DNA from 3 places in the Fundicoccus sp. Sow4_D5 genome. Region 2 is predicted to be linked to each of the others. Evidence: a T-box and tRNA genes for the amino acid it is inferred to sense, from the RefSeq annotation. Region 2 holds a T-box; the other regions hold tRNA genes.
The links. The T-box of region 2 lies ahead of leuS (leucine--tRNA ligase). A T-box ahead of a tRNA ligase gene usually reads a tRNA of that ligase, here a tRNA-Leu.
Positions count from the first base shown of each region.

Region 1 (10,080 bases), 890 kb from region 2:
CGTTTGTACAAATGAACGGACTTCACGTTGATCTAGGAAGATGCCAGTCATCCAATCCTCGCCTAAATATACAGCGTACTCAATTGAATTCTCTTTAATCACTAACGGTTGTGGAGCAGCTTCACCACTTGTATGAGCAATTGCTGATTCATTATCGAATAATTTGAAGCGCTTTGTTTCATAGATACCTTTGATATTAGGTAATAATTCTTGTAAAGCCGCTACAAACCACTCACGGTATTCATATATTCCTCTTGAATACCAGTTGAATTGAATGTATGCTTCGTACCAATCAATCGTTACACCGCCAATGCCGTCACCTTCTCCATTGAATAAACGAAAAGCGGTTGTGACACTTTGGTCTTCTGATAGAAATTTTTGTCTGATTTCGATTGCTGCTTCTAAGCGTTGTGTAAGCAACTCTTCATCCCAAAACTCGTCTTGCTCATTCGTAAATACCCAAGCGAGTCCTTTATTCTGACGGCCCACTAATGCTTTAGCATTTAAACGACGGTCTGCGTCGCTTAACATAATTACCATGCCTTCTTCTAAGTGTTCCGCTTGCTCTGTTTGTTCAAAGTCATCAATTGTGATTAAACGCTCGCCTGCTAATATTCTTTTCGTTGCTAGTGGTCTTAAACGGTATCTTTTCATACGTATCCCTCTATCTCTTTGTTTATTATTTGTTAGTTCTTACAGTGTCTATGTATCAAGTCTTTGATTATTTTCGTGCGCTACTCATTATAGTACATACAAGTGCCTTTCACTTATAACTATTCGATGTTACAATAGTAACACCTGATAATTTGGACTTCAATAGATAAAGCCTCAGATGTGACACTCAAAGGACTTTTGCTACACCTACACCAACAGATGAAAGGAGTATTCTATGGCATCCCCTAGCAATCAAGAAATCAACCAACTGACCCGCGAGGCAATTATGACCGCCATGATGCAACTACTCGATCATAAATCGATCGATCAACTCTCTGTCACGGAATTAACCAAACGAGCCGGTGTTTCTAGAATGGCCTATTATCGTAACTATGATTCGATGACGGCGATTTTTCAAGATATTTGCAATCAACTCTTTTATCGAATCCTCGCTGAAGGTGAAGCCTTCATCTTAGGAGGCGATTGGTATCAGTTTTGGTTACATCTGTTTACTTTCCTCTACGAGAACCAAGCCGAAGTGAAGCTTGTCTTGGGAAGTGAAATGCAGAGCTATTTTGTCCTTAATTATTTGAACTCGGCTTTTTCTGAAGATTACAGTGAAGCAAGTATGCGTTATAATGTGCGTGGTATGATTGGACTAGCCTTTAATGTGATGACCGAATGGGTCAATAATCAATTTGATATTTCGCCGAATGAATTGGCAGATTTATGTATGAATTTTACGACGCAACAATCGACAGATGTGAATCATATTGTCTTTAATACTAATAAAGCATCAATTTAACTTTAAAGTATCTTCAAAGATGTTGCCATTTAGATGCTTTTTTACCGTTATATTGATGTGTTGAGTGTATCCTGAAGATGCCGTCATTCATTTAAGGTGCTTTTACTTGAAAACTTTTCTTTAGCTTTCAAGCTTAAGTTTTTTTAATCATTTTAGACATGAGAAAGAGGTGTTTTATTGGTTTATTCAAGATCCAAATTTTTGCTTGAGGAGTATGCTTTAAAAGCGGCTGAAAAAGTAGTCGTTCATGGACAGATCGAGGGTGTTTATACTTTAATTTCTGTTCAACCTTAGAGTAATCTTTACTATATAATGCTCGGTGCGCATCCAGGAGAAGCTGTGGCTAATATTGTGCTTTTTTTCGAAGACTGCAAGCAATTACCGACCATCCATTCAATCGAACAACAAGCTGCTACGATCATCATTACTGGGAAAGTCTCCTTAAGAAGCAAAAATGATGCAAACGATTCGTCATATTCTTGATACTTTTCCAGAAAAATTTCGCAAATTGGGTTATGAGACGGACGATGTTAAAACAGGCATCAATGATGGTTCGGTCAAATTGAGTCAATTTAATGAGTACTATACGTATTTATCCGAGGAGAATTATTATTTAACGCTCGAAGAAGTCAAGGAACAACAGACCCAATTTACCAACAAAAAAGAGAATATGTTGCTTGGTTTAGTGGGTGCCCTAATGGGTGCTTCACTAAGTGCTTTGTTGTAGTTCTTTATCGGTTTACTTGGCTATTTTGCTTGGATTGCGGCTATCTTGGCTTTGTTCTTTGCATTCAAGAGTTATCAAATCGCTGGTGGGAAAGTCAGTAATGTCGGCGTGATTTTAGTTTTTATTCTGACCATTTTTATGGTTTTTTAGGCAATCATGCGGTTTGGGCTTGGACAGCTGACGATGGCTACGATCAATTTTATTGGTATGCTTTCAGGAATATCCATCGGGTGATTTTAAGCGAACCCTCGGTTCGCATGAATTATCTATTTGATGTTGGCCTAGGGGTGGGTGTGATTTCTCTCATTGGTATTCCTTTTATGAGGTCACTGTATAAAGAGAACACGAGTCATTACGAAGTCAAAAGATACGACTAAATAAACAAGAGCTTTACTCAGATGATTGAGTAGAGCTCTTGTTTATATCCGTCTAATTTAATAATTAGTTTTTCAATGAAGTTTTTTTAAGGACTTAAAAGCTCCTCAAGAATATAATCCGCTTCTGCTCCGGTCATTTTTCTAATGTCGTCTAATCTGGGGATTTCTCGTTCAATTGGCTTCACAGTATAATCCAAGCGGTACTCGGTTGTTTCTAAACCGGCCGTTTCATCACTGAATATATTAAATTCAATCTGTTCCACGATTCCGACTAAAGTCATACGATAAGTTTGAGTGGCCTTATTATACGCCATATTTACCTTCGTTAATTTGTCCAACATCACATTATTATCCAAGCTCATTTGACGGGCAAAATTGTCATTAACTCTTACGGTTTCTTCAGGAAGTTGTGGCAACATCAAGTCACTTAATTCAGAATCAACGGCAACTTTGAAATTCAAGCTGTTATCTTTTTCTGAAATTTGAAAGCGCTGCTCACTCGTTACATTCCAATCTAAATGTGTTCTATTTTCTGTCGCTGGCAAAACTTTCATTCCTAAGTGAAAGTCAAAACCGAAATTGGTCGACCTTCTAAAGAGATACTCTGGAATCTCAAGTCTTTCTAGTGAAAGTAAATAAAGTTCATTCACCTGATATAGGCTATCAGCCGAGATGCGACTCAAACGATTTAAATCTGGCAACATCAAGAGTGTTTTGAACGGATCATTTTGTAGATTGACACGGTTTAATTCGGAACTTTCAATCGCCACAAACACATCATGTAAATCCGCTACTTGTTCTTGAATCGCTCGGTTGAAATAAGGTTGATTAAAAAACGCCATCGAATCCAACCATTCAAACGTTTTTACGTAGGCTAAATCAAAATGCCGGTAACTGATAAACTCAAAATCATATTGCTTCGGGGCGGCTTTGGGAAAATGGTAAGTGATTCTTCCCATTAGATCCCCTTCGGTTTGATTTCCGACATAATCACCTTGTGCAACAATTTCTTCTGTTTGAGTATCCGTTAGTGTGTAATTGATTTGATAATGTTCAATGGTTTCTAAGCCGCTCAAAGCTTTCACAAAATCATTAATTTTTTGTTCATCTCGATAAGCCTTAGCCTGCGCTTCATCAACTGGTGTTTCTTCAGCAGGCATTTCTGAATCCATTGTCGCCTGCTCGTCCTCGCTAACTGACTCACTATACGCCTCACTTGATAGGTCCTTTTCAGTTTCATTGACTGAGTCGGACGTAATGGCTCTTTGAGAGTCAACTCTTTCTTCAATATCATTCAATCGCGAATGAACTGTCTTTGCGTTAATCGCTTCAACTGTAAGGTTAAATAGAACCGCTTGACTGGTTAATGCCAGTAACAGTAAATAATAAATTTTTCTACTCGGCACTGAAACACCGCCCTTCTTCTCGTATTTCCCTCTCTCTTAGTCTAGCTAATTTACTCGCATTTTACAAGAAGTTCAAAAGCAATCGCTTCATTTATTAACGAGACTTCTAATGATTAGGTGATGGCTGAATAAGCAAGATAGAGTACAAATAGACCTCTGACGATCAGTCCTAAAGCTGACAAACCAATTAAGAAAGCAATAATCGGTCCTGGTGTCGCATCTTGCACAAATAAATTAACCAACCAATGAGAAATTGTCTCTAGATTAAATAAAATCACACTACCAATCACGGCGAATAACACATAGATTCCTATTGCAAACCAAGCAGTATTCCAAATTTCTTGATTACGTTCTCGCTGAGTGCTCTTGGCATTTTCAACTAACAAGGTCAAGTTTTCATCACTGATTTTAGCCTCTTCCCCTTCTGCGATTGCATACTCTGAGTGCGATTTTTCAACAAAAGCATAGCTAGCGTCTGCAAAAGACACCAACTGATTATTGAAATCAATTCTCGCTTTTAAAACAGCAGCATATTTCTCATTAACCCTTGTTGCTAGATTATTTTGTACTTCTAAGGCAGATTTTTTAATTAATTGTTGCTCAGATAAATTCATAAAATAGGCTGAATCAGAAGAGTCACTTTGTGTCTTACGTAAACGATAGAGTTCTTCTTCGTCGAGGGAGTTCAGTTTCACAATATAGGATTCATTAAGATAGCCGTTCTCTGGTTTATTTGATTCTTGTCTAACTTGCCAGAAAAACAAACCGAGAATTACTAGATAAACTCCGAAGAGACCTAACATGCTTTTATTCATTCTGATCACCTCCCGCTTGATAGATCAGCTCTCCCGCCTGTTTAATACTCTGGGCTAGGATACTTAAATTCTCAGGCCCTTCATCTTGCACCCCTAAATTCTGTCCTGTTACTTCAACCATTCCAGACAATTCTAAAGTGATGCCGGGCGTATACACATAATAACTCTCAAAAAAGGAAGCATTGTCTGGCTTGATTTCCAGCCAATTTTCTTGTTCATTACTTGCAATGACTTTTCCAGTAATAGTCAAAGGGGCCTTAAAATTTGGAAGAATCTCCCAATACTCTTGCGTCAACGTTTCAAACTCTAGCTTAGCATTACCTCTTCCACTTGCTAGTCGCGTATAAGGCAAATAACTATCATATATTTTGTCTGGATTGGCCAGTTGTTCAGCGCTAGCAATATGGTACTCATCTTCAGCAAGTAAGATGTCGCTTGCTTGTTCCTTCGACACAGTGTTTATGCTGTCAGGAAAGACTGCTTCAATTTCTTCGAAAGTTAATAATCGATACATACTAATCGTTTCGTCCGTAAAACCTTCCTTTTGTATTGAAATATGACCTAAGCGATACTCACCACGATCCTCATAAATCGTATCCAAAAAGGCTTGTTCAATCTCTACATCTGTCAACAGTGGATCCAACAATTTCGCAAAGAAATAAAAGAAACTTCGCCTCTGATCTTCGAGGTTATTGATGGCGGGTGTTTGTGTGTCATTATGAGCAATTGTAAATCTAATCTCAATTCGTGAGCCCGCACCGGACTGACCAGAAAAAATATAGAACTCATTTAAACGACCAAATTCAGCTAACTCCTCAGGATAATAATACACCGTATTTCCCATCGCAGTTAGGTGTTCTTCACCTAATTCAAAGCCAAAAGTCTGACTGATTTCATGTAGAATTCGATTAATAAACACTCGATTAACATAAACTTCTTCTTGATTGTCGGCATAATCTTTGGCATAAATATTAGGAAATTCCGTTGAGTCGTCATACAATGTTGTCACAATGTTTTGAACACTTTCGTCTTCAAAAACTGTATCGAAGTATTCATACATGACCTCAAAGGCAAGGTATTCTTTTTCATCTTCTATATAATTATAGGTATTCACCGCATGTCCGCCTAAAATAAAATTCTGTGTGCCACTTAAATCCATTAACCACTGATCATAGGCCTCTTGAATAGCCTCTTCGCTAAGCGACTCATCTACTAAGTTTACCAAACGGTGAATCGTTTCAAAATCAGCAACTTTTTCAGAAGCCACTTTTTGGTAAATATAAAAACCTTGGCCGTGAGTGCTTTTACCGGTATAAAAACTAACACTAAGCCCGTCCTCGCCCAATGGTATTTCCACTTGAAAACGACTTTCCCCATCCCTTTGATCAAGGTACATTTCCTTAGAGCCTTCTATATCAAACTCCGTCATCACCTGAGTAATCAATCGATTAGTTAGCCCACTCGACGTATGAGGGATTGCCTTTCCTTCATAATTCTCCATCAGCACATTTGGTAAAGTTTGCCCTGATATTCTTGGCAAGCCAATAAAACACAACATTAATATAAGTATAATTGAACGTTTCAGCATCCTTCCACCCTCTCTCATTCACTTTCTCTAAGTATCTTTACATTAAATATACTTAAAACCGAACGTATAAAACAAGAAATAAGCCTCTAAACAAGCATATTTAAAAAAATTCTCACGCCATACTATCCCAAAAAGTAAATCGGTCAAAATAAACACTCATCACTCTTTAAAAACCAACTATATTTGCCGTTTATTTGAAGCCTAATCACTTAATTTACTCCTTAAGATAAACTATGAGTAAGTTCTAAAAATATGCTCTAATTTCTTCTTGTGGGTGGATGTACAGCAATTAGAAGGTGATTTTAGTATGCCACATTTCACTATAAGGGGTTAAATTTCTAGGTTTGGGAATACTCGATACAGTCTTATTCGATTATAAAGTTTGCTAGAGACATGAAACAGTTAGTCATCACTTAGCTTACATCGTCTCGAAACGCACTACGTTTTCTGAACCAAGAGTCACCCCCCTGGCTCAATAATAAGAATAGTTGGCTTCAGTTTGAGACCTATCAACTAGTTCAATCACTCCTAATGAAATAAAAAACGCCCATGAAGAACTTTATCTTCATGGACGTTTAGATTAGTAGTTATGATATGCGGTCGATGGGATTTGAACCCACACATCCTTTAGGACACCAGCCCCTCAAGCTGGCGCGTCTGCCATTCCGCCACGACCGCAATTTTCAACAACAATATTATTGTAGGGCATCCTGACCTATTTTGTCAATCACTTTCTTCATATAAACGAATTTGCTGACTCAGTTGATGTAAGGCAGTCTCTAATATCTGCTTGCGATAAGCCAGTTCTCTTTGTTCTGAATCGATTGCTTCAATCTCTTGTTTGACTTTTTCCACCCGGCGCAGCAATTTTGTTTGTAACCCCACACTATCCTGATGATCCTGTTTGAGTTCAACAATACTGTCGATAGTTAAGCCCATTGTTCTCAGTTGCAACACGCTTTGCAAAGTCACTTCATCTTTTTCTTCCCATTCCAAGGAATCATTAATGCAGGTAGGATTCAACAAGCCACGTTCGATATAGTAGCGCAAGGCCTCTCTCGAGACGGCATACTTTTGTTCAATATCAGATGTTTTCATAAAATTCTCCTCTTTTCAAAGCACAGAATTTAAGTTGAATCTATTTTACCGCATTGCTTATCAGATTGCACCTCACAATCCAAAAAAAATACTAGTGGATCTTGAAAAATCATGACCACTAGTATACTGAATTAGTTATTTATTTTAGGGAATAAACGTTTCAAACCGATACGACTTTTCGCCTTATCAACAGAAATCACTTCTACTTCAACAATATCTCCGACTGAAACTGCTTCGGAAGGATGCTTAATGAATTTTCTAGATAACTTAGAAATGTGAATTAAGCCGTCTTCTTTTACGCCGATATCCACGAAAGCACCAAAGTCTACTACGTTACGAACCACCCCTTGTAACTGTAGACCTTCATGTAAATCATCCATCGTTAACACGTCTTCACGTAAGATAGGTGCATCCTGGCCATCACGAATATCTGCGCTAGGATTCATTAAGCCATCGATGATATCTTGTAATGATTCCACACCTAAATCAGAATCAAGGGCTAAAGTTTTAACGTCGATTGTCTTTAATTTCTTATTCGCATCGTCTGTACCCAACTCTGATAAGTCAACTTCAGCCATCTTCAGAATCTTCTTAGCATCTTTATAAGTTTCAGGGTGAATACTTGTTTGGTCTAATGGATTCTTCCCATCAAGAATACGTAAGAAACCAACCGCTTGCTCATAAGTTTTAGGTCCTAAACGTTTGACATCTTTAATTTGCGTACGGTTGTCAAAGCGTCCTATTTCATCACGCAAAGCAATAATGTTTTTAGCTGTTGTCGTCGTTAAACCAGAAACGTGTTGTAATAAAGGGACGCTGGCTGTGTTAATGTCCACACCAACCTGATTCACCGTGATGTTTACCACGAAATCTAACTGATCAGTTAACATATTCTGAGCCACGTCATGTTGGTATTGACCGACTCCCATCGATTTAGGATCGATTTTAATTAACTCAGCTAAAGGATCCTGTAAACGACGCGCAATACTTACCGCACTTCGTTCTTCCACTTGATAATCTGGGAATTCTTGACGGGCAATTTCACTCGCACTATAAACGGAAGCGCCAGCTTCGTTGACGACAATAAACTGAACTTTACGGTCTAATTCTTGAACGATTTCGTTTACAAAGGTTTCTGATTCGCGGCTGGCTGTTCCGTTACCAATTGCAATTACGTCAACTTGATGTTTTTCAATCATTGCTTTTAATGCCGGTCTCGCTGCGGCTCTTTGCTTAGCGTTGGCAGGTTTATGAGGGTAAATAACGTCCTTATCCAAGACACGTCCCGTTTCATTAATAACGGCTAACTTACATCCTGTACGGTAAGCTGGGTCTAATCCTAATACGATACGCCCTTTTAGTGGCGGTTGTAACAGTAAGTGACGCAAGTTATCACCGAATACTTGAATAGCTTGTTTGTCTGCTCTTTCTGTTGCTTCATTTCTCAACTCACGTTCAATCGCTGGTCCAATGAAACGTTTGTAGCTATCCTCGATAGCCGCTTGAATTAACTCACGTCTAACTTCTGGAAGTGCAGAAGCAATCGTTCGTTGACTCATATAGCGAATCACAGGCACTTCATCAATCACAAGTTTTGCGGATAGAACTCCTTCTTTTTCAGCACGATTGATTGCCAAAATACGGTGTTCAGGCAACTTGTTAATGCCTTCTGAAAAGTCATAATACATTTGATAGACTTTAGTTTCGTCTAAACTTTCATCTTTTAATTTAGTCGTCAATTTCGCATTGTATCGAGAATACTTACGGATAAATTCACGGTAAGTCGCATTATCAGAGACTTCTTGTGCAATAATTTCATGTGCACCTGCTAAGGCAGCTTCAGCCGTCTCAACTTTCTCGTTGATATATTCCGCTGCTTTTTCTAAAGGCGTTACTTGTGGATCAGCGCTCGATTGCAACCAATCCGCTAAAGGTGATAAGCCATTTTCTTCTGCGGTCATCGCCTTCGTGCGACGTTTTTGTTTAAATGGACGATAAATATCTTCAATTTGTTGTAAAGTCGTTGCTTGTTCAATTTGCTGACTTAAGGCATCTGTCAGCTTGTCTTGCTCACCAATCAAACGCGTCACTTCTTCTTTTCTTTGTCTCATATTCATCATGTATTGATATTTTTGCTCAATCAAATGAATTTGAACTTCATCTAACGAACCCGTCACTTCTTTACGGTAACGTGCAATAAAAGGAATGGTATTGCCTTCTCCTAATAATTTTAACACCGAATCTACTTGCGTGGGTTTAACTTGAACCTCACTACTAATTTGCTTAATTACTTGCTTGTCTTCTAATACCTCTGTCATGTCCGTCTCCTAACTCTTTACTTGAAACATTTGTTTTACTTCTTGGCGATTCATCTGCAAAGCCAGTAAACTTCCACCATAAACTGCGCCGCCATCGATACCCCATTTGTCATCTTTTTGCCAAACATGGACGGCCGATCGGTTATTGTGCAAATTCATTACGGGCGTATGTCCAAAGACAATCGTTTTGCCCGTTTGGTTGGCGGCTTCGTGAAAGTCCTGACGAATCCAAACCATATCATGTGGGCTCGTGTGTCGCCAATCATCTAAACGCAAATTAAGTCCGGCGTGC
Region 1 covers NZ_JBQKLF010000001.1:28,480-38,559, reverse strand. The annotation lists gene ACTQ45_RS00170 (class I SAM-dependent rRNA methyltransferase) at 1-654, opposite strand, end outside; gene ACTQ45_RS00165 (TetR/AcrR family transcriptional regulator) at 890-1,459, shown strand; gene ACTQ45_RS00160 (hypothetical protein) at 1,914-2,186, shown strand; gene ACTQ45_RS00155 (hypothetical protein) at 2,650-3,969, opposite strand; gene ACTQ45_RS00150 (hypothetical protein) at 4,083-4,784, opposite strand; gene ACTQ45_RS00145 (hypothetical protein) at 4,777-6,372, opposite strand; tRNA gene ACTQ45_RS00140 (tRNA-Leu) at 6,968-7,050, opposite strand; gene ACTQ45_RS00135 (MerR family transcriptional regulator) at 7,096-7,470, opposite strand; gene ACTQ45_RS00130 (Tex family protein) at 7,602-9,788, opposite strand; gene ACTQ45_RS00125 (metallophosphoesterase family protein) at 9,798-10,080, opposite strand, start outside.
Region 1: it has a tRNA-Leu gene. The T-box ahead of leuS (leucine--tRNA ligase) is inferred to sense a tRNA for this amino acid. The anticodon was not compared.

Region 2 (10,080 bases):
CAGACACTTCATACGCAACAAAGTTAAATAAAATTATTGAACAATATGGTTTAGCTGAATTCGATATGAATGGTAATCCGGTAGCGCCTGAAACACCAGTTGAAGAAGTTCCAGCAAATCCGGAAGTTTCAGAAACACCATCAACGCCAGATTTACCATCAACTTCTGTTGGTAGTTACACAGTCAAAGCGGGAGATTCATTATATAGAATTGCCGCAAATCATGGTATTTCATTAACGCAATTGATGGAAGCTAATTCATTAACTTCTTACTTTATTGCGCCGAATCAAAAGCTAGTCATTCCTGGTGGAACAACAGATAATGAAGCGGCTGATACTGCACCTGAAGAAAGTACTAAGCCTGAAATTGATAATCCAGTGACAACTCATCCTTCTGCTCCAGCAGCAGGTGGATCTTATGTAGTTAAAGCTGGCGACAGCTATTGGGCTATTGCAAGTAAATATGGTGTTTCAATTGCTGATTTACAAAAATTAAACGGTACAACAAGCTTTTTAATTCACCCTGGTCAATCGTTGAAAGTGCCAGGAACAGGAAGTTCAACAACACCAGAAACAAATGTACCAGAAGCAACAACACCTGGTAACGTAGAAAATGGAACGGTCACACCACCGACAACACCCTCTACATCTGGGGCTTATTCAGTTAAAGCTGGCGACAGTCTTTATGCCATTGCATCAAAACATGGGATGACATTAAGCCAACTTAGAGAATTAAATAATTTATCTGGTAGTTTAATTTATCCAGGTCAGTCATTGAAAGTAAGTGGAGCGACAACAACTCCGTCAACAGCTGCACTTGAGGTAAGTACACCAGAAACATCTGTTCCAACGACTCCATCAACACCTGAAACTAGCACGCCAGTTACAAGTTCAGGAACGTATACAGTTCAACGTGGAGACTCATTATACGCAATTGCAACTAAACATGGTATGTCATTAAGTCAGTTACAATCACTAAACGGCTTATCTGGATATTTAATTCATCCTGGTCAAGTATTGAGTGTATCTGGAACAGCTGCTGTACAAACACCAGTTGAAACTATAGTTGAAACTCCAGAAACTCCAGTAGCTACACCTGAAGTTGAAGTAACAACACCAGTTGAGACAGCACCGGTCGAAAGTGCACCAAGTGAAAATACATCTAGTGTAGGGACACATGTTGTTCAAGCAGGCGAAACACTATATGCTATCGCTCAAAAACATGGTGTAGATGTTCATAAACTAATCGCAATTAATGGCGGTAATAACATCTTAGTTGGACAAGTTATCAGCTTGAATTAAGGGAGTAAATTTGTTATATTAGTCATATAATAAATGACTTCGTTAGGAATAGTAGAATTAGAATCTGTTTAGAGAGCTTATGGTTGGTGAAAATAAGTCAGATATCTATCTTGAACTCGTCTAACTTGTTTCTTGCTTGAAATTAATAGTAGAGTGAGACGTCTTACTGCGTTAAAGTACTAAGGTTATTGTTTATACAATAATAAATTTAGGTGGTACCGCGAAAAAATTCGCCCTATATTGTTTAGTTATGCTAAATGATATAGGGCTTTTGTTTTGAAAAAAATTAACTGGAGGCTTTTATAGTGACTTATCAACATCGAATAATAGAGAAAAAGTGGCAGGCTTATTGGGATGAAAATAAAACATTTAAAACTAAAGAAAGAGAAGGGAATCCAAAATTCTATGCTTTAGATATGTTCCCTTATCCATCTGGACAAGGATTACACGTTGGTCACCCAGAAGGCTACACTGCAACTGATGCTATTGCACGTATGAAGCGTGCTCAAGGTTATGATGTATTACATCCAATGGGATGGGATGCATTTGGTCTACCAGCAGAGCAATATGCTTTAGATACGGGTAATGCACCTGCAGAATTTACTGCGACAAACGTAGCAAACTTTAAGCGTCAAATTAAAGAGCTTGGTTTTAGCTATGATTGGGACCGAGAAATTAATACAACTGATCCAGAATTTTACAAGTGGACTCAATGGATTTTCTCGAAAATGTATGAGAAAGGCTTAGCTTATGAAGAAGAAGTTGCTGTTAACTGGTGTCCGGCCTTAGGAACGGTTCTTTCGAATGAGGAAGTTGTAGATGGGGTAAGTGAACGTGGTGGACATCCGGTTTATCGTCGTCCGATGCGTCAGTGGGTCCTAAGAATTACAGCTTATGCGGAACGACTATTAGACGATTTGGAAGATTTAGATTGGCCAGAAAGTCTAAAAGCCATGCAAAGAAATTGGATTGGTAAATCAGAAGGTGCTTTAGTTAACTTCCAAATTATTGGGCACGATGCATCGGTTCAATCTTATACAACGCGTCCAGATACCTTATTTGGTGCAAGCTATGTTGTATTAGCACCAGAACATGAACTTGTAAAAGAAGTGACAACAGCCCAGCAGCAAGAAGCAGTTGAAGCATATGTTAAATCCGTTGCAACAAAAAGTGAGCTTGAGAGAACATCGTTAAACAAAGAGAAGTCTGGTGTATTTACTGGAGGATATGTAGAACATCCAATTACTGGCGAAGCATTGCCAATTTGGATTGCGGACTATGTTCTTTCATCTTATGGAACAGGTGCAGTAATGGCAGTGCCTGCTCATGATGAACGTGATTTTGAATTTGCAACATCCCATGAATTACCAATCATCAAAGTGATTGAAGGAGAAACCGAAGGTTCTGGTGCATATACTGGAGACGGTAATCATTTTAATTCAGATTTCATCAATGGTATGAATAATGATGATGCAATCGCAAAAATGATTGAATGGTTAACAGACAATAATAAAGGTGAACATCAAGTAAACTATCGTTTACGCGATTGGTTGTTCTCACGTCAACGTTATTGGGGAGAACCTATTCCAGTCATCCATTGGGAAGATGGTACGACAACTTTAGTTCCAGAAGAAGAATTACCAGTTAGACTGCCAGAAGCAACTGAAATTAAACCTAGTGGGACAGGTGAATCACCATTAGCAAAAATTGAAGAGTGGGTTAACGTCGTTGATCCAATTACTGGAATGAAAGGTAAACGTGAGACACATACAATGCCTCAATGGGCGGGTAGTTCTTGGTACTTCTTACGTTTCATCGATCCTCATAATGAAACTCAAATCGCAGATCCAGAAAAATTAGCCAAATGGCTTCCAGTCGATCTGTATATTGGTGGAGCAGAACATGCCGTTCTTCACTTATTATATGCGCGTTTCTGGCATAAATTTTTGTATGATTTAGGCGTTGTCCCTACTAAAGAGCCATTCCAAAAGTTATTTAATCAAGGAATGATCCTAGGTGAAAATAACGAGAAAATGTCTAAATCTAAAGGGAATGTTGTGAATCCTGATGACGTTGTAAAAGAGTATGGCGCTGATACATTACGAGTTTATGAGATGTTTATGGGACCATTGGATGCTTCAATTGCATGGAGCGAAAATGGCTTAGAGGGTAGCCGTCGATTCTTAGATCGTGTGTGGCGCTTACTAGTTAACGAAGAAAAAAACGAGATCAGTGCAGCGATTCAAGATAGTGAAAACAAAGAATTGACTCGTGTGTATCATCAAACTGTTAAAAAAGTAACAGAAGACTTTGATAATTTACATTTCAACACTGCTATTTCACAACTGATGATTTTTCTAAATGCAGCCAAAGATCAAAGTGTGTTACCACGTGAATATGTTGAAGGGTATGTTAAATTACTTTCACCATTGGCGCCGCATTTGATGGAAGAACTCTGGGAGATGTTAGGGCACACAGAAAGTCTTTCAGAAGCATCATGGCCAACCTTCCAAGAGGAATTAACCGTAGAAAGTACCGTAGAAATCGTTATTCAAGTAAATGGAAAAGTGAAAGTAAAACTTGAAATCGAATTAGACTTGGCGAAAGAGGAAATGGAAAAACTTGCATTGGCTGATGAAACAATTCAATCTGAGATTGAAGGTAAAACAGTCCGTAAAGTGATTGCTATTGAGAATCGTCTGGTCAATATCGTGGCAAATTAAAGAAGCCACTGCTCTTGTTTAGCATCTTTCTTGAAATAAGTTATAATAAGTCTATGTCTCGAGAATGCTAAAGAAGCATAAAGGAGTTGAGAAAATGCGTAATAATTTTGATTCAAAAGGTGAGAACGATAATTTAAATAAACGTCGCTCATATAAGCCGATGGATGAATCTTTATTTGAGACGATTCAATTTACAGAAGAAGAATTAAGAAAAATACGACAACCAAATAATCAACCATTGGACGGTGACTATTTCGCTAATCATTCAGGTGCCAACTCTCAAAGAACTGGTAATGAATCTGAACTTAATGATGGGGAAGAAAATCCGTTTAACCATGACGAATTAAGCGAGGGAGAGTCTGAACAAAATTCAATTGAATTTATAGATATTAAAGGTCCACCGGCACCAAGTCAAAAACAAATCATTACTGCACCAGAAGATAGCGAGTTTCACTATAAGAGCCCAATTAAAGCTCGATTTGAACAAGAAATTGAGCAAGAAAAAGCAAAAGAAGACATTGAATATTGGGATGAATATGAAAAATCTGAAATGGAATTTTGGAATCATACCGGTGAAACAGAGAGAGTAGAAGAAGATAACCTGGCTAAAGAGCGTATGAGTCGTACACGCTCAGATAATAAACGACCATTATGGAAGTTTAATCAATCGACGGATGAGCAGTCAGATTCAAGGAATAAAACCTTTAAGAAAGTAAAGGCTGATGACGAAGCTATTGTGACTGATGATGAAGACTTTATGAACAAACCAGACATTGGGAAGAATATTGTGGATAAAGTTAAGTCATTGCTAAATGGTCAAGATGCCGTTGAAATAGATGAGTATATTCAAGAAACTCAACAATCGACAGACAGTGCATCTAAACAGTCTAAACAGTCTAAACAGTTTGTAGATGCATCTATCAAGAATGATAAAAACTTTTTTAATCGTGCAAAAACTGCGATAGAATCTCGCTTAAGTCGCTCAGTTGAACAGGAACTAGCATCAGATATAGAACACAACGACCCTCTTCAAAGGAAATCAGATGACATCGAAAATGAAATTAAAGAAGTGTTATCTAAAGAAGAAACGATGACAATGGGACTAGGTTCTCAGGAATCAGCGAATGAAATAATTGATCCTGTTTTTGACGAAGAGTTCCCTTCAGAAAAAAAATCTAGTGAAGATACTCTTGAATTTACAGACGTTCATGAAGTAGAAAAACTTCCGAAAAATTCAATAAAAGAGTCCGATACTTTAAGCGAAGACAATGAATTATTAGCCACTGTCGATAAAGAGGTAAACAAAGCGAGTGATTCAGATGTAGACGAAGAAGCGGCAGCAGATTTGTATAGTGAAAAAGTTAGTCAAGAAACTCAACGTTTTTCAGAGCCTATTTTGACAGATCAAGTGCTTGAAGAAGTACTTGGTTCTGATGATATCACGATTGATGATGAACTTGATCACCAATCAGAGAGTTTTGTTAAAGGCGCTGCATGGCTAACAATCGGAAGTGTATTTTCAAGAATTTTAGGTGCACTGTATATCATTCCTTGGAGTACTTGGCTAGGGGCGGAATATACACAAGCGAATACACTCTACAGTGCGGGCTACACGCCTTATTCTTTATTTTTAGCAATAGCCACAGCAGGGTTCCCGAGTGCCATTGCTAAACAAATGGCTTTTTATCATTCCCAAAAAGAGTATCGTGTAGCAGATAAATTGTTTAAGAATAGTATTGTCTTAATGTTGATTAGTGGTTTATTTTCAGGCGCGTTATTGTACTTATTAGCACCGTCTCTAGCATCGATTACTTCAACAGATAATCCACTTGGAGCGACACTAGTGATTCGTTCATTAGTACCTGCTTTACTGATATTGCCTTTAATGAGTATCTTAAGAGGGTATTTCCAAGGCTTTAATGACATGGTGCCCTCTGCCATCTCTCAAATTATTGAGCAGATTGCTCGAGTGTTTTACTTGTTAGCTGCGACGTATGCTATCATGATGGTTTATCGTGGTGAGGTTACGCAAGCTGTTGTTCATTCAACTTTTGCTGCTTTCATTGGTGCTTTGGCAGCTTTAGGATACTTAGCTATTCTATACTTTAAGCGTCTACCAATGATCAATAAACTAAAAGAACGCTCATTAGATTTAATCGAAATAGATTTCAAAGAAAGTATTCATATTATGTTCATGGATAGTGTACCTTTTATCCTATTGGGATCAGGGATTATCCTTGCGCAGGTGATTGATACGTACACATTCAAACAAATTTTGTTACCAACAACTGTTATGCTGTTAAGAGAAATTAGTGAATTGTACGGTGCGATGAGTTTAGACGTGAACAAATTAGTGATGATTGTCGTTTCATTAGCAGTAGCCTTAGCTTCCTCAGTGGTACCATTGATTACAAGCAAATTTGCTGCACGTGATATTAAAGGGACAAGCTCTCTAATCGAGCAGATTGTTGAAGTATTTAGTTTTGTGATGTTACCTGCTGCTATTGGTATGATCGGAGTTTCAAACAATCTATACACAATGTTCTATCCACAAGGTCATACGAGTGGACCGTCCTTATTAATTACTGGATCCATTATGAGTATCTCACTTGGCTTATATACCGTTTTATCAACCGTTTTACAATCGATGAACTTCCGTCGTTTAGCGGTGAGGTTTTTGGTAGTTGGTTTATTAGTTAAAATCATTCTACAAGTACCACTTGTGGCATTTCTACATGCACATGGTGCAATGATTGCCACAACCATTGCCTTTGCAGTTTCATCCGTATTAATGTGGATTAAAATCCAACGTGAGGTAGAACCTGATATGGAAAGACTCTTTAAATCAGTCTTTAAAATCATTATAGGTACTGTCATTATGGGGATTGCAGTTTCTCAATGGAATTCATTACTAGATTTATTAATGGGCGAAGTGGGACGTTTCTTAACCTTTGTTAAAGTAATGCTTGGTGTTGGAATGGGTATCTTTGTATATGGTGGTGTCATGGGACTTTTAGGTCAATTATCTATATTATTAGGTGACAAAAAACAAGATTTACAAGAAAAAATGAGGATGTTTTAAGACATGCGATTAGACAAATTACTCGCTCATACAGGCTATGGCACTAGAAAAGAAGTTAAACAACTGATTACAAGTGGTGTTGTAAGAATTAATGATGAAATATGTAAGAAAATTGGCCAAGCGGTAAAAATCGATTCAGATGTTGTAACAGTCATGAATCAACCCGTTTTTTACCAAGAATACTACTATTATATTCTAAATAAGCCTGCTGGTATCATCAGTGCGACTGAGGATAACTATCATGAAACGGTTATTGACTGGCTCGGCCCAGATTTTAGTTACATGGAGTTATTTCCAGTAGGACGTTTAGATATTGATACAACAGGATTGTTATTGTTATCGAACAATGGACAATTGGCTCATCAGTTATTATCACCTAAGAAAAAAGTGTCAAAACGATATGAAGCGGAAATAGAAGGAATAGTGACTGAAGAAGATATTGAAGCTTTTTCTCAAGGGTTAGATTTGGAGGATTTCATTTCTCAACCAGCTCAATTACTTGTTCATTCAACAGATGAAGAGTCAAATCGTTCATGGATAGAAGTTGAGATTTGGGAAGGAAAATTCCATCAAGTTAAACGTATGTTTGAAAAGGTGGGCAAAAAAGTACTCACGCTTAAAAGAAAATCGATGGGGCCACTTGAGTTAGAAGAAGACTTAGAAGAAGGTATGTGGCGTGAATTGACTGAAGAGGAAAGAAACGCTTTAGTTCCATTCGGATATGAGTAAGAAAAAAACATAGGGGGAAGATATTATATGGTAAATTGGCTTGCAGAAGTAGAACAAAGAAAAGAAACTTTACTAATGGACTTATTTCGTTTACTAAGTGTTCCATCTGTTAGAGAAGACCACTTAGCAACACCGGAAGCGCCTGTTGGACCAGGACCTTTAGCAGCTTTAGAAGAATTTATGAAAATGGCTGAAGAAGATGGCTTCAAAACTGAACAGTTTGGACCTTGGGCTGGGCGAATTGAAATAGGTCAAGGAGACGAGTTATTAGGAATTCTTGGTCACGTAGATGTAGTACCAGTAGGCTCTGGCTGGGATACCGATCCATTTAAACCAGTAATTATTGACAATAAAATCTTCGCAAGAGGATCTAGTGATGACAAAGGACCTACTGTAGCAGCTTATTTCGCTATAAAATTATTGCGGGAATTGGGTATCGAATTTAATCAAAGAGTTCATTTAATTGTCGGAACAGATGAAGAAAGTGGCTGGCAATGTATGGATTACTACTTTGCGCATGCTGAAATGCCGGACTATGGTTTTTCTCCTGATGCTGTTTTCCCAATTATTAATGGCGAAAAAGGAAATGTATCTGCCACATTTAGCTTTGATGTTAAAGAATTTACACAAGCTGACTACCGCCTAATTAGTTTTAACGCTGGTTTGCGCTCGAATATGGTGCCACAAGATGCAAGTGCCATTATAAAAGGGACTAATCTAGAGTCAATTGTTGAAAGCTTTAAAGCTTTTGCTCAAGAAAACCAACTAAAAGGTTCGGTTGTGACAATGGATAATCAATTAGAATTAGAATTAGTAGGAAAAGCCGCTCATGGTTCAACACCGGAAAAAGGTGTTAATGCAGCTACTTATTTAGCTAACTTCTTAAAAGATTTATCGTACGATAATGTGTCTGCTCAAGATTTCTTAACTATCTTAGGTGATAAACTACATGAAGATTTTGTTGGGGAGAAAATTGGAGTTAACGTGACACATGAAGTAATGGGCGAGTTATCAATGAACGTTGGTATTGCCAATTACTCAATGACTGAAGGGGCATCTATTGATGCAAACTTCCGTTTCCCAGTCGGAACAAATCCTGAAACAATTCTAGCGACGATTAAACGCCATGTAACAGATTATGAAGTGGCAGTTACAACTGATGAAGGTAAAGAACCTCATTATGTCCCCGCCGATGACCCACTCGTAAAAACACTTCTAGAAGTTTATGAAAATCAAACGGGTGAAAAAGGGACTGAAATGACTATTGGTGGCGGAACTTATGGACGACTAATGCCTCGCGGAGTGGCTTATGGCGCTTTATTCCCAGATTCAACAGATACAATGCATCAAGCAAATGAATTTCTATCAGTTCGTGATTTGGTTCGTGCAACTGCTATATATGCTGAAGCAATTTATCGCTTAACTCGTTAATGATGGCTAAACAAGAACTCATTTCGTCACGTCAGAATGTGAAAGTCAAAAATTGGCGTAAGCTCCACACAGCAAAAGGCAGAAAACAACAAGAACAGTATTTAATAGAAGGAACGCATTTAGTTCAAGAAGCTTTACAGCATAAGCAGACAGTCCTTGAAGTAATGGTAACTCCAGATTATTTAGCCTCTGCAGAGTGGCAAATGATTGAAACCCTCATGCCAAGGAGTGTTTCACCTATTTTGATAGCGCCAGACGTTGCACAAACGATTAGTGCTACAGAAACGAACCAAGGCATACTTGCTGTTTTATCTTTACCAGAAAAAACAACAACGTGGGCACCCTCTGGTAAGAAGTATTTATTACTTGATAAAGTTCAAGATCCAGGTAATTTAGGCACAATGATTCGAACGGCAGATGCTGCTGGTTTTGATGGTGTTGTAATGGGGAATGGAACAGTCGATTTATACAATGATAAAGTGTTAAGAGCCACACAAGGATCTGTCTGGCACTTAGAAATTGTGACAACCGACTTAGCCCATGCTTATCAAGCTTTACGTGAAGCTAATATAACTATTTATGCCACAGCACTTCATCAAGAGGCTATTGCTTATCAAGCAGTACCAGACAGGGATAAAGTGGCAATCGTTATGGGGAATGAAGGGCAAGGCGTTGCGGCTGAATGGATTGAACAAGCGGATCATGCTATTTATATTCCGATGTTTGGTCAAGCAGAATCTTTAAATGTTGCGATTGCAGCCGGTTTGCTTATGTTCCAATTTGCTAAATAAATCATATACAGGAAGTAACTCAA
Region 2 covers NZ_JBQKLF010000001.1:922,405-932,484, reverse strand. The annotation lists gene ACTQ45_RS04295 (LysM peptidoglycan-binding domain-containing protein) at 1-1,301, shown strand, start outside; T-box leader at 1,337-1,542, shown strand; gene leuS (leucine--tRNA ligase) at 1,607-4,024, shown strand; gene ACTQ45_RS04285 (oligosaccharide flippase family protein) at 4,119-7,106, shown strand; gene ACTQ45_RS04280 (pseudouridine synthase) at 7,110-7,835, shown strand; gene pepV (dipeptidase PepV) at 7,863-9,266, shown strand; gene ACTQ45_RS04270 (TrmH family RNA methyltransferase) at 9,266-10,057, shown strand.

Region 3 (10,080 bases), on a different contig from region 2:
ATAGGGCTCTACACTGTCTAAGCGAGCAAATCGTTACTTTTTCCGCGTATATTTCTTAACCGCTGGCGCAATCACGTCTCCTAACAATTCAACATTTTTCATCAATTGCTGATGCGACACCCCGCCAAAATCCATTTGCGCAATGTAACGTTGGTGATTAAACTGCTCGTGTTGATATAAAATCTTCTCAATGATTTGTTGTGGACTACCGATATTCTGTACACTACGGACATCTGCCCCTTGCGCAAAGGCCTGCTTATGCATGCCTCTACCATTGGTCAGTTTCATCCCTTCGTTTAGATGTGGGTAGACCTCACGCATCGCTGTTTGCGAATCTTCTGCGGCATAAAACCAGCCCGCAATCGACACTGGAAAATCTTCGACTGAATAATTGTTGTGAACTAAAGCTTGACGGTAAGCATCAACAGATACCTTAAAAGAGGAAGCTGGCCCACCTAAGGTGGCTAAAAACATTGGAACCCCTTGTAAACCTGCCCGAACCGCACTTGCTGGTGAACCACCAACCGCCCGCCAAATCGGTAAACTACCATTTTTAGGACGTGGTAAGACGTGGGCATCGACTAAAGGGGCACGGTGTTTACCTTCCCAGTTAATTACCTCATGTTGATTAATCTGTAAGAGCAGATCAAATTTTTCTTCAAATAATTCTTCGTAATCTCGCAAATCATAGCCGAGCAATTCAAACAAACCGACCCTCGACGCACGACCAGCCACAATTTCGGCTCGCCCATCTGAAATTAAATCTAGCGTCGCAAAATCCTCGTACACACGGACCGGATCAGAGGTACTAATAATTGTTGAAGTACTAGCGATTTTTATCGTCTTTGTCGCTTGAGCAATCGCCGCCAGCACGACCGAATGGGCCTGCGTGGTAAAGTATTCTTGATGACTTTCACCTACACTAAAGAAATCCAAGCCTGCTTGCTCCGTCAATTGAGCCAGCTCGATGATTTCCTTTAATCTGGCTTGGGCGCTAGGTCGTTGGCCCGTATGAGGATTGGGTAGATGATCACCCAATGTATAAATCCCCAGCTCCATGCCCTTGCTCTCATCAATTCTATATGTTTCCATCCCCATTTTTGCTGCCTTCTTTCTTTTCATGTCTTTATGACTCCTGAACATTATAACATACACTTGAACATAAACTTCAGATTTCAAGCAGCAGTGGCTAGGCCTTTAAACCTTGATTATTTTTTTAGTGCAAAAAAACACACCCCATCTCTTACGAGACTGAGTGTGTTAGCAATGCCGAGGGCCGGAATCGAACCGGCACGGTAGTCACCCACCGCAGGATTTTAAGTCCTGTGCGTCTGCCAGTTCCGCCACCCCGGCAAAAGAACTGTGCTCAACTATTCTAGCTTGTGACGTAGCAATAGTCAATACTCATGTCGACTTCTTTTTATAAATCTGAGGCAAGCAAGCTATACTGAAATAGATCTATCAATTTCCCTTGATTATCAAAGGCGCTTTGGCGGATTCGGCCTTCATATTGCATGCCGCATTTTTCCATGACAAGACCTGAATTAGGATTTTCAACACTATGATGACCCACTAAACGATTGATTTCTAGTTCTTCGAAAGCAAATTTAATCAGTCGTTCGAAAGCTTCACTCATAAAGCCTTGGCGCCACCAGGCTTTTCCTAAGGCGTAGCCAATTTCCATGGCCTCAAGTCGCTCATCATTAATACCTAAAGCGATCGAACCAATCGGGTGGTCTGGATCTGATTTTAAACAGATAGCCCATGAGTAAGTCGTGGTTTCTTCATAGCCCTTGACCCATATTTGAAGTATTTCTGCGGTCACGTCTTGAGAGGCATGACTTGGCCAAGTTAAGTAGCGGGTGACTTCATCATCGCTTGCCCAATTATGATACATGGCTTTGGCATCTGCCAGAGTAAAACGTCTTAAAATTAAGCGGTCTGATTCTAGTTCTTTGGTTCCTAAATGCTTCATCGGCGTCACCCTTCTTGTTTTTATTTAGCCAATAACATACCAGTTTGTGAAGCAGAAAGCAAACGAATTGTCAGATTGCGCTCTTGATACTCTGGTAGAGTCTGGCACAGAAAACTCCCTAACTCAGGGTCAGGGAGAGGGGGATTTTTTAGTTTAATAAGGCAACTCAGAGTTAGTCATTGTTTGAAAACGAACGACGGCTAGACCTTAAGGGGCTTAACCGGCGTCATCCCCGACTTCATAGATGGGTTCAGTGATTTTGCTAGTTCTTTTTCTTGACTTGATAGAGTTTGCCACTATCTGTAATCGCATAGAGCGCGCCATCTGAACCAATTAGAACATCTCGGAAACGCTCGCCTTCTTCAAGCAATAATCTTTCTTCAGCAACCACTTGTTGATTTTGAATCAGTAAGCGGGCAATATGTTTGCCTTTTAAAGCGCCAATAAACAAGTTGCCTTGCCATTCTTCGATGATCTGGCTGTCATAAAACGCCATCCCACTTGGCGCAATTACCGGGTCCCAGTAATAGACCGGTTCCGTAAACCCATCATGACGGCTTTGACCATCCTTAATAGGTTTACCGCTATATTCAATCCCATAACTTACCACGGGCCAACCATAATTTTGACCGTCAATCAGCAAGTTCAATTCATCACCGCCTCGCGGTCCCATTTCACTAATCCAAATTTCGCCAGTGTCGGGCGCGATGGCTAAACCTTGCACATTGCGGTGGCCCACCGTATAAATTGGCGACTCATTGCCCTCGACTGCTGTGCCTTCCTCTGTTAAATAGAGGACCTTACCCAAATAACTGTCCAGTGACTGAGCTTGGTCGCGCATTGAAGGGTCGGACCTTTCACCTGTTGTCACGAATAAGTTGCTAAGGCTATCAAAAACAAGTCGACTACCATAATGCTGAGTACCTTCGTAGGCTGGACCAGCTTGGAAAATCACTTCGAACTGTTCAATCCTTTGTTCATCCGCGGCTAATTTTCCGCGACCAACCGCTGTCAAATTGCCCCCTGCAATTACTTGGGAAAAGGTGACATAAATCAGCCGACTCTTGTCAAAGTCTGGGGCGAGTGCTAAATCTAACAAGCCACCTTGCCCCTGGCTAGTGACCCCTTCAAACCCTCCAATTGGATCAGAGACTGACCCGTCCGCCAAATTGACGATGACTAAATCGCCTTGTTTTTGTGTCACCAGCAGCCGTCCATCACTTAATTCAACTAAGCCCCAAGGTGCTGATAATTGGTCGGTAATTACGGTAACGGCTAAATCCGTTTGCGTTTCAAAACTTGCTGCGCGTGTCTGACTGTCAAAGGCTGGTAGATACTGCGTTTCAGGCGGCTGACTTTCAACCGGCGGGTTTTGAGCGTTCACAGCTGGCAAAGGCAACAAGCAAACAGCAACTATTATGAGTAATCGCTTGAGTAATCTCTTCATGCACTCACCTCCTTGAGCTTATTTTCGCACATTTGTTGATAAATGAACAATAGCTTGCTTGTTAGCTGATTGGCCGATGGCTTTAGAATTATATTGCGTTAGGAAAGGTCAAAAAAAACACTCTTTAAAGGCAGAGTGTCGGTCTATTATTTCTTATTAGTGATGCCATAGAGGAAGAAATTGATAATTTCTTCGATTGATAAAGGATTATATGATAAGTTGTCTGGATTTAAATAGGGTGAAATTAATAAAAAATAGTGACTAGCATAGCGTTCAATCTCATAATTAGACTGTAATTTTTCCTTGTGTAAGGTAAATAAATCGATAAAAGGTTGCAGATAAGCGGCCTTAAAAATTTGATAGAGGGCGAAGCTTGCCTCAGGTGAGATTTCCTTTTTCATATCGTTCATCATCATGGAAAAATTGAAGGGATGCGTTTGCTGCAGATATGAGGTCATCTGAATCAAAGCTTGGGTCAAATCGGTATCCGTTTGAAGTTTAATTCGACTCAAATCGTTCAGCGCTTCATGAGCCACTTCTTCTAAAACGGCCACATACAAGGCTTCTTTATTCTTAAAATGATGGTATAAGTTCGGTTGTGTAATGCCCACTTCTAGGGAAATATGGCGGGTTGAGGTCGCATTGTAGCCATCTCGCATAAAATGAATTTGGGCAACGGCGATGATTCTCTCTCGCGTCGTGGCTTCTTTTTTTGTCATCCTTGGAAACTCCTTCCAAATATTCGTCAATTGGACATGAATTATGTGTCGATTAATCATAACATATTATGATTGCAAATAAACTTATCAAGTGATATAATTATAAAAACTTATCGTTCGATAGGTGTGAAAATTAAGGTGGTGTACGATCATGTTTTTAGCATGGAATGAAATTAAACACTCTAAAACACGTTTCCTATTAATTATTGGCGTCATGGTGCTCGTCAGTTATCTGGTTTATTTCTTAACAGGTTTAGCATTCGGCCTGGCGCAAGAGAACCGCACGGCAGTTGATAAATGGGACGCAAGTGCGATTATCTTAAAGGATGAAGCCAATGCGAATATTAATATGTCGATGATGGAATTGGGTCTCAAAGAAGCGATTGACGCAGATGACATCGCGATGCTTGGCACAACACCTAACGTGGTCCGAAAAGCTGGCACCAATGGTGAGGACGATAAAATTTCGGTGAATTTCTTTGGAGTCCATCCCGATGAATTTTTAATGCCAACTATCATCGACGGTGTGGAAGTCACTGCTGATCATCAAGTTGTGGCTGATATTAGTTTACAAAAAGAGTATGGTCTTGAATTAGATGATGAGTTAAACTTGGCTGGGACAGAGATCACAGTTAAAATCGTTGGTTTCACGGAGAATGCCAAATTTAGTGTCTCACCGGTTTTATATACGACGATTCCAACTTACCAAGAGATTCGATTCGAAGCTCAAAATGAAACGCCTGAGGGGCGAGTCAGTGCTTTTATTGTGCGCGATGATGATTTAGCGTCGGTTAAATTGTCTAATGATGATTTACGCCTCTATTCGATTGATGACTATATCAAAGAATTGCCTGGCTATATGGCACAAGTTTTGACCTTCGCTTTAATGATTATCTTCTTGATTGTCATCGCAGCCGTCGTGATTGGGATTTTTATGTATGTCTTAACCGTTCAAAAAGCAAGTATGTTCGGGGTCATGAAAGCCCAAGGGATTTCAACCAACTATATTGCTAAGTCAGTAGTTGCTCAAACATTTCTTCTCGCCGTGATTGGCGTTGGGACAGGTCTCGCGTTGACCATTATAACGGGACTCGTCTTACCAAGCACGGTTCCCTTTCAACAGAATATCTACTTTACACTGATTATTTCAGCTTTGATTATTCTGTTTGCTCTACTCGGCGCCTTTTTCTCTGTTAGAACTGTCGCTAAAATCGACCCACTTGAAGCCATAGGATAGGAGCCTGCCATATGAAAGCAATTGAAGTCATTAATGTAAAAAAGAAATTTTTAGATGGTAGTAAAGAAATTGTCGCCTTAAAAGACACGACTTTTTCCGTTGAATCAGGTGAATTTGTTGCCGTCATTGGGCCCAGTGGTTCAGGAAAAAGCACCTTTTTAACAATTATCGGAGGCCTTCAAACGCCGAGTGAAGGTCGCGTTCTTATTAATAACAATAAATTTAGTGAAGTCGATGAACAAAAACGTGCCAAATTGCGTTTCGAAGAAATTGGTTTTATCCTGCAAGCCTCTAACTTAATTCCCTTTCTATCCGTCGAAAACCACTTACGTTTAGTCAACAAAGTCAAAGGCGAAAAATTTGACCAAAATACGGCTGATAAGTTGCTGAAGCAGCTTGATATTGATAAATTACGCAATAAGTACCCGAGCGATCTTTCAGGCGGAGAAAAGCAAAGGGTCGCTATTGCTCGGGCCTTATACCATAATCCATCTGTTATTTTAGCCGATGAACCAACGGCCAGTTTGGATACTGAGCGCGCCTATGAAGTGGTTGAAATCCTGGCTCGCGAAACGAAGGAACAAAATAAGGCGACCATCATGGTCACTCATGACGAACGCCTCATTGGCTACTGTGACAAAGTCTATTATATGAAAGACGGCCAATTGACCTTAGACGAAGAAAAAAGCAAGCTAAAACCTCAAAAAGAAGCCTAGTTGCTACTGACATTATCTTCTGGGCTCAGGCCGTCAGAAGATAATGTCAGGCATACATCCCTTGCTATTTATCAAAAAAAAGCGCCATCTTTCCAATTGGAGAGGTGGCGCTTTAGTCGATTATTTAACTTGGTTGGCTAGCGTTAAGGCGCCAGTAATACCGGCATTATCACCTAGTCCAGGTAAGACAATGTAATCGGCTAAGTCTGGGTAATCCACATAATCTGCCATCAGTTGGTCAAATTGGTCTTTGATTTTATCCAACATGCCAGGGACTTTCATGTTGCCACCACCGATCACAATCCGTTCAGGACGCAAAATTAACGTATAGTCGACCAAGGCTTGGCCTAAATAATTAGCTACGTAAGTCCAAACCGCATCATCAGGTGCGACGTCTTTGCCTGATACGCCTAAACGCCCGTCAATCGATGGACCAGCGGCCATCCCTTCAAGACAGTTGCCATGATAGGGACAGAAGCCCGCGTAATTATCAGCTGGATGTGGGTGGACAATCACATGTCCCATTTCCGGATGTCCAAGGCCTTCAAGTAGCTTGCCATTAACGAGCGCACCGACACCAACCCCCGTTCCAACCGTCACGTACAACATGTTATCAAGGCCTTTAGCGGCGCCGACACTTGCTTCACCGACTGCAGCCGCATTGACATCTGTGGTCCAAGCCATTGGAAGATCGTAGCGGACCTTCATAGCTGCTAGAAAATCGAAATTCTTCCAAGCTAGCTTAGGCGTTGATAGAATCTGTCCATATTTAGACGAATTTTGACGAACTTCAATCGGCCCAAATGAACCAATCCCAATCGCCTTTAAACCATCTAGATGTTGATCAAAAAACGCAAAGACCTGCGCCAATGTTTCTTCTGGTGTCGTCGTGGGGAAAGACACTCTTTCAATAATTTCATTCTGTTCATTACCGATGGCACACACAAACTTTGTCCCACCTGCTTCAATTGCTCCTACTTTCAATACATCAGCTCCTTTTGTTTAGTATAGCTTTTATTGCCTTGTTTGAGAATAGTGGGCGGCCACTGCCCCTAATAAATTCGCTTGATTGCGAAATTGACAAGTCTCGATATCGAGTACAACATCAGTCGCCTGAGTGCGTTTCAAGTATCCATGAGCTCTTTGAGTCACTTCTTCAAGTAAACCATCGCGTTCAGAAATCACCCCACCTAACAGAACACGGTCAGGATTCAATACAACTGACAACATTTGAATGCCACGTCCGAGCGCATCGAGCATTTGATCGACATGCTTTTGAGCTAGACTCTCTCCCCTGTCCGCTCGCTCGAATAATTCCTGTCCAGAAATCGCGATTTGACTGCCACTTTCTTCAGTATAGCGGCGCGCTGTATTAACTGGACTAGCCAAGTCACTAAAGGAATATTCTGCGTCCATCATCATGTAGCCAAACTCGCCGCCAAATAGGTTGCGGCCTTTCAATATTTTTCCTTCTGAAATAATCGCGCCACCAATTCCTGAACCAATCACAATAAAAATCGCATTCTGAACGCCGCGAGCCGTTCCTTGCCAACTTTCAGCTAAAGCGGCACAATAGGCATCATTTTCAAAGGTGACTGGCACGTCAAGCGCCTCAGTTAATTCTTGAACAATTGGGAAATGATGCAAATAAGGAATCGCACTAAAACCTTTAACGACACCTGCCTTCGTATCAACAGAACCTGGACTGCTAAAAGCAGCCCCCGTAATGTCATCGTTAGCCAAATTTCCCAAGTTCTCAAATGCTACTTTCTTTTCGCAATTCATTTCATTATTTTTTCTTCGTTTTATGGGGATTGTTCTTATTTCCGCTGAAAAAAAACCTTGCTTTGGTTAAGCAAGGTTGGGGGATTTAGTTGGGGAGGTCAACGAGTTGGATGGTTTGGTTTTGGTATGTGGCGAGGTGTTGGACGTTGTGTCGGCGTAACATGGCGTAGGCGTCGGTGAAGTATAGTTGGTAGTCTGCTGCCACGTGAGCATCTGAGCTGACGGTAAAGAGTTTGCCGCCTAGTTGTGTATATAGGGCAATGGCGTAGTCATAGAGGTGGGCATTGTCGTAGCGGTACATGCTACGGGTGTTGAGTTCGAGCGCTTGGTCTTGTTGAATCATTTTGTTAAAGATTTGTGTTAGGACGGTTTCTTTGCGTTCTAGGTCTGTTAGTTGAACATTATCGTAGCCTCGTAAGCCGAAGTCAAAGTGAGCGAGGACATTGGCGTAAGGCGCGTGGTTGACAGCTTCTAACATGAGGTCAAAGTATTCATCTAGGTGAGTATTGAGTGATTTAGTATCGTGATTCAGAGTCATGAAGCCATGGCGGCCGTTATGGTGAATGCTAAGTAATTGGATGTCGTAAGTTTTATCAGCTAGAAAGTCTTCAATGCGGTGGCGATCAGCGTAGGTGAAGCCTACTTCGATGCCTTTGAGTAATCGGTTGTCATATTCGGCATTGAGTTGGTCTAGCTTTTGAACGTAGCCTGTGTAATCCGGGATAACATTTGGTATGGCTTGTACTGAGCTAAAAAAATCAAGGTGTTCAGTCGTCACGACTGGTAAATCTGATTGAAGCAAGTAGTTTTCAAAAGTCTCTGAAGAATCCGGTGAAAAATATGTGTGTAAATGTTGGTCATAATAACGCATAATAAACTCCTTTTTATTAGAATCTTAAACACTGACTAACTTTAGTATAACGGAAGTTGAAGATGTTTTCTTACAAAGGGTATCACGAAAGCGTTTGCTATTTGAATTTTATTTAGAGACTAAATGGTACGCGTGTTTGGATGATATTTAAGGTTTATTCTCGCTTTCGGTTAAGTGTTATGCTACACTATTGTTCCTTAAAATGTCTTGAAAGGTGGCGATTAGTTCATTATTGAATTACAACAGATTCAGAAGAGTTTTAAAGTAGCTAAACGAGCGGCTGGTTTTTGGCAGACAAGTAGAGCCTTGTTCCAGAAAGAGTACACTCAAATTGATGCTCTCAGTGATATTACCTTCAATATCCAACCTGGCGAAATGGTAGGTTACATTGGGCCGAATGGCGCAGGTAAAAGCAGTACCATCAAGATTATGAGTGGCGTGCTTGTTCCTGATAGTGGGACTTGTGTCATCAACGGCCTAACTCCATGGAAAAAACGCAAGGAGCACGTGCGCAATATTGGCGTAGTGTTCGGCCAACGTTCACAGCTTTGGTGGGAAGTACCGGTGATTGATTCGTTTGAATTACTACGGGACATCTATGATATTGATCAAGCCGCTTACCGCCAAAAGCTTAATGAGTTGAGCGAGCGTTTAACCATTGGTGATTTGCTTACCACTCCGACGCGCCAACTGAGTCTAGGTCAGAGAATGCGTTGTGAAATTGCTGCTTCTTTGCTGCATTCTCCTTCTCTTTTATTTTTAGATGAACCTACGATTGGTCTGGATGCCCATTCCAAAATAGCTGTGCGTCAATTTATTCAAGAGCTGAACCATGAACATCAAACCACCATTATTCTAACCACCCATGACATGCAAGATATCGAAGCACTGACCGAAAGAATTCTGTTAATTGGTAAGGGACGCATTCTATTAGATGGTTCATTGAAAGATCTAAAACAGCGGCAACAAGACCACACACAGATTGTCATTGAAGCTGTGCATGGCAACTTCCAAGCCCAAGCTGGACTGACTTTACTGGAACAAACAGCCGGTCATTATTTAGTCGAAGTCGATACGCAACAACTTTCGCTAGCTAAAGCGATTGAAAACTTAGCAAAGCAACTCGAGGTAACTTCCTTAACGGTCAAGCAGCCGACCGCTGAAGAATTAGTCGTTAACCTCTACCAGGAGTTTGAAATATGAAAGCCTATTTGAGTATCTTTCGCGTTCATTTCATTAGTGTGCTTCAGTACCGTTCGGCTGCTTTCGCTGGTATTCTCACACAATTTGCTTGGGGCTTTATGTTAGTTTTAATGTTTAAAGCATTCTA
Region 3 covers NZ_JBQKLF010000002.1:66,778-76,857, reverse strand. The annotation lists gene ACTQ45_RS04725 (LLM class flavin-dependent oxidoreductase) at 34-1,098, opposite strand; tRNA gene ACTQ45_RS04720 (tRNA-Leu) at 1,268-1,353, opposite strand; gene ACTQ45_RS04715 (GNAT family N-acetyltransferase) at 1,421-1,975, opposite strand; gene ACTQ45_RS04710 (PQQ-dependent sugar dehydrogenase) at 2,238-3,422, opposite strand; gene ACTQ45_RS04705 (TetR/AcrR family transcriptional regulator) at 3,569-4,141, opposite strand; gene ACTQ45_RS04700 (ABC transporter permease) at 4,293-5,378, shown strand; gene ACTQ45_RS04695 (ABC transporter ATP-binding protein) at 5,390-6,094, shown strand; gene ACTQ45_RS04690 (ROK family protein) at 6,215-7,078, opposite strand; gene ACTQ45_RS04685 (ROK family protein) at 7,109-7,879, opposite strand; gene ACTQ45_RS04680 (PHP domain-containing protein) at 7,965-8,750, opposite strand; gene ACTQ45_RS04675 (ABC transporter ATP-binding protein) at 9,057-9,953, shown strand; gene ACTQ45_RS04670 (ABC transporter permease) at 9,950-10,080, shown strand, end outside.
Region 3: it has a tRNA-Leu gene. The T-box ahead of leuS (leucine--tRNA ligase) is inferred to sense a tRNA for this amino acid. The anticodon was not compared.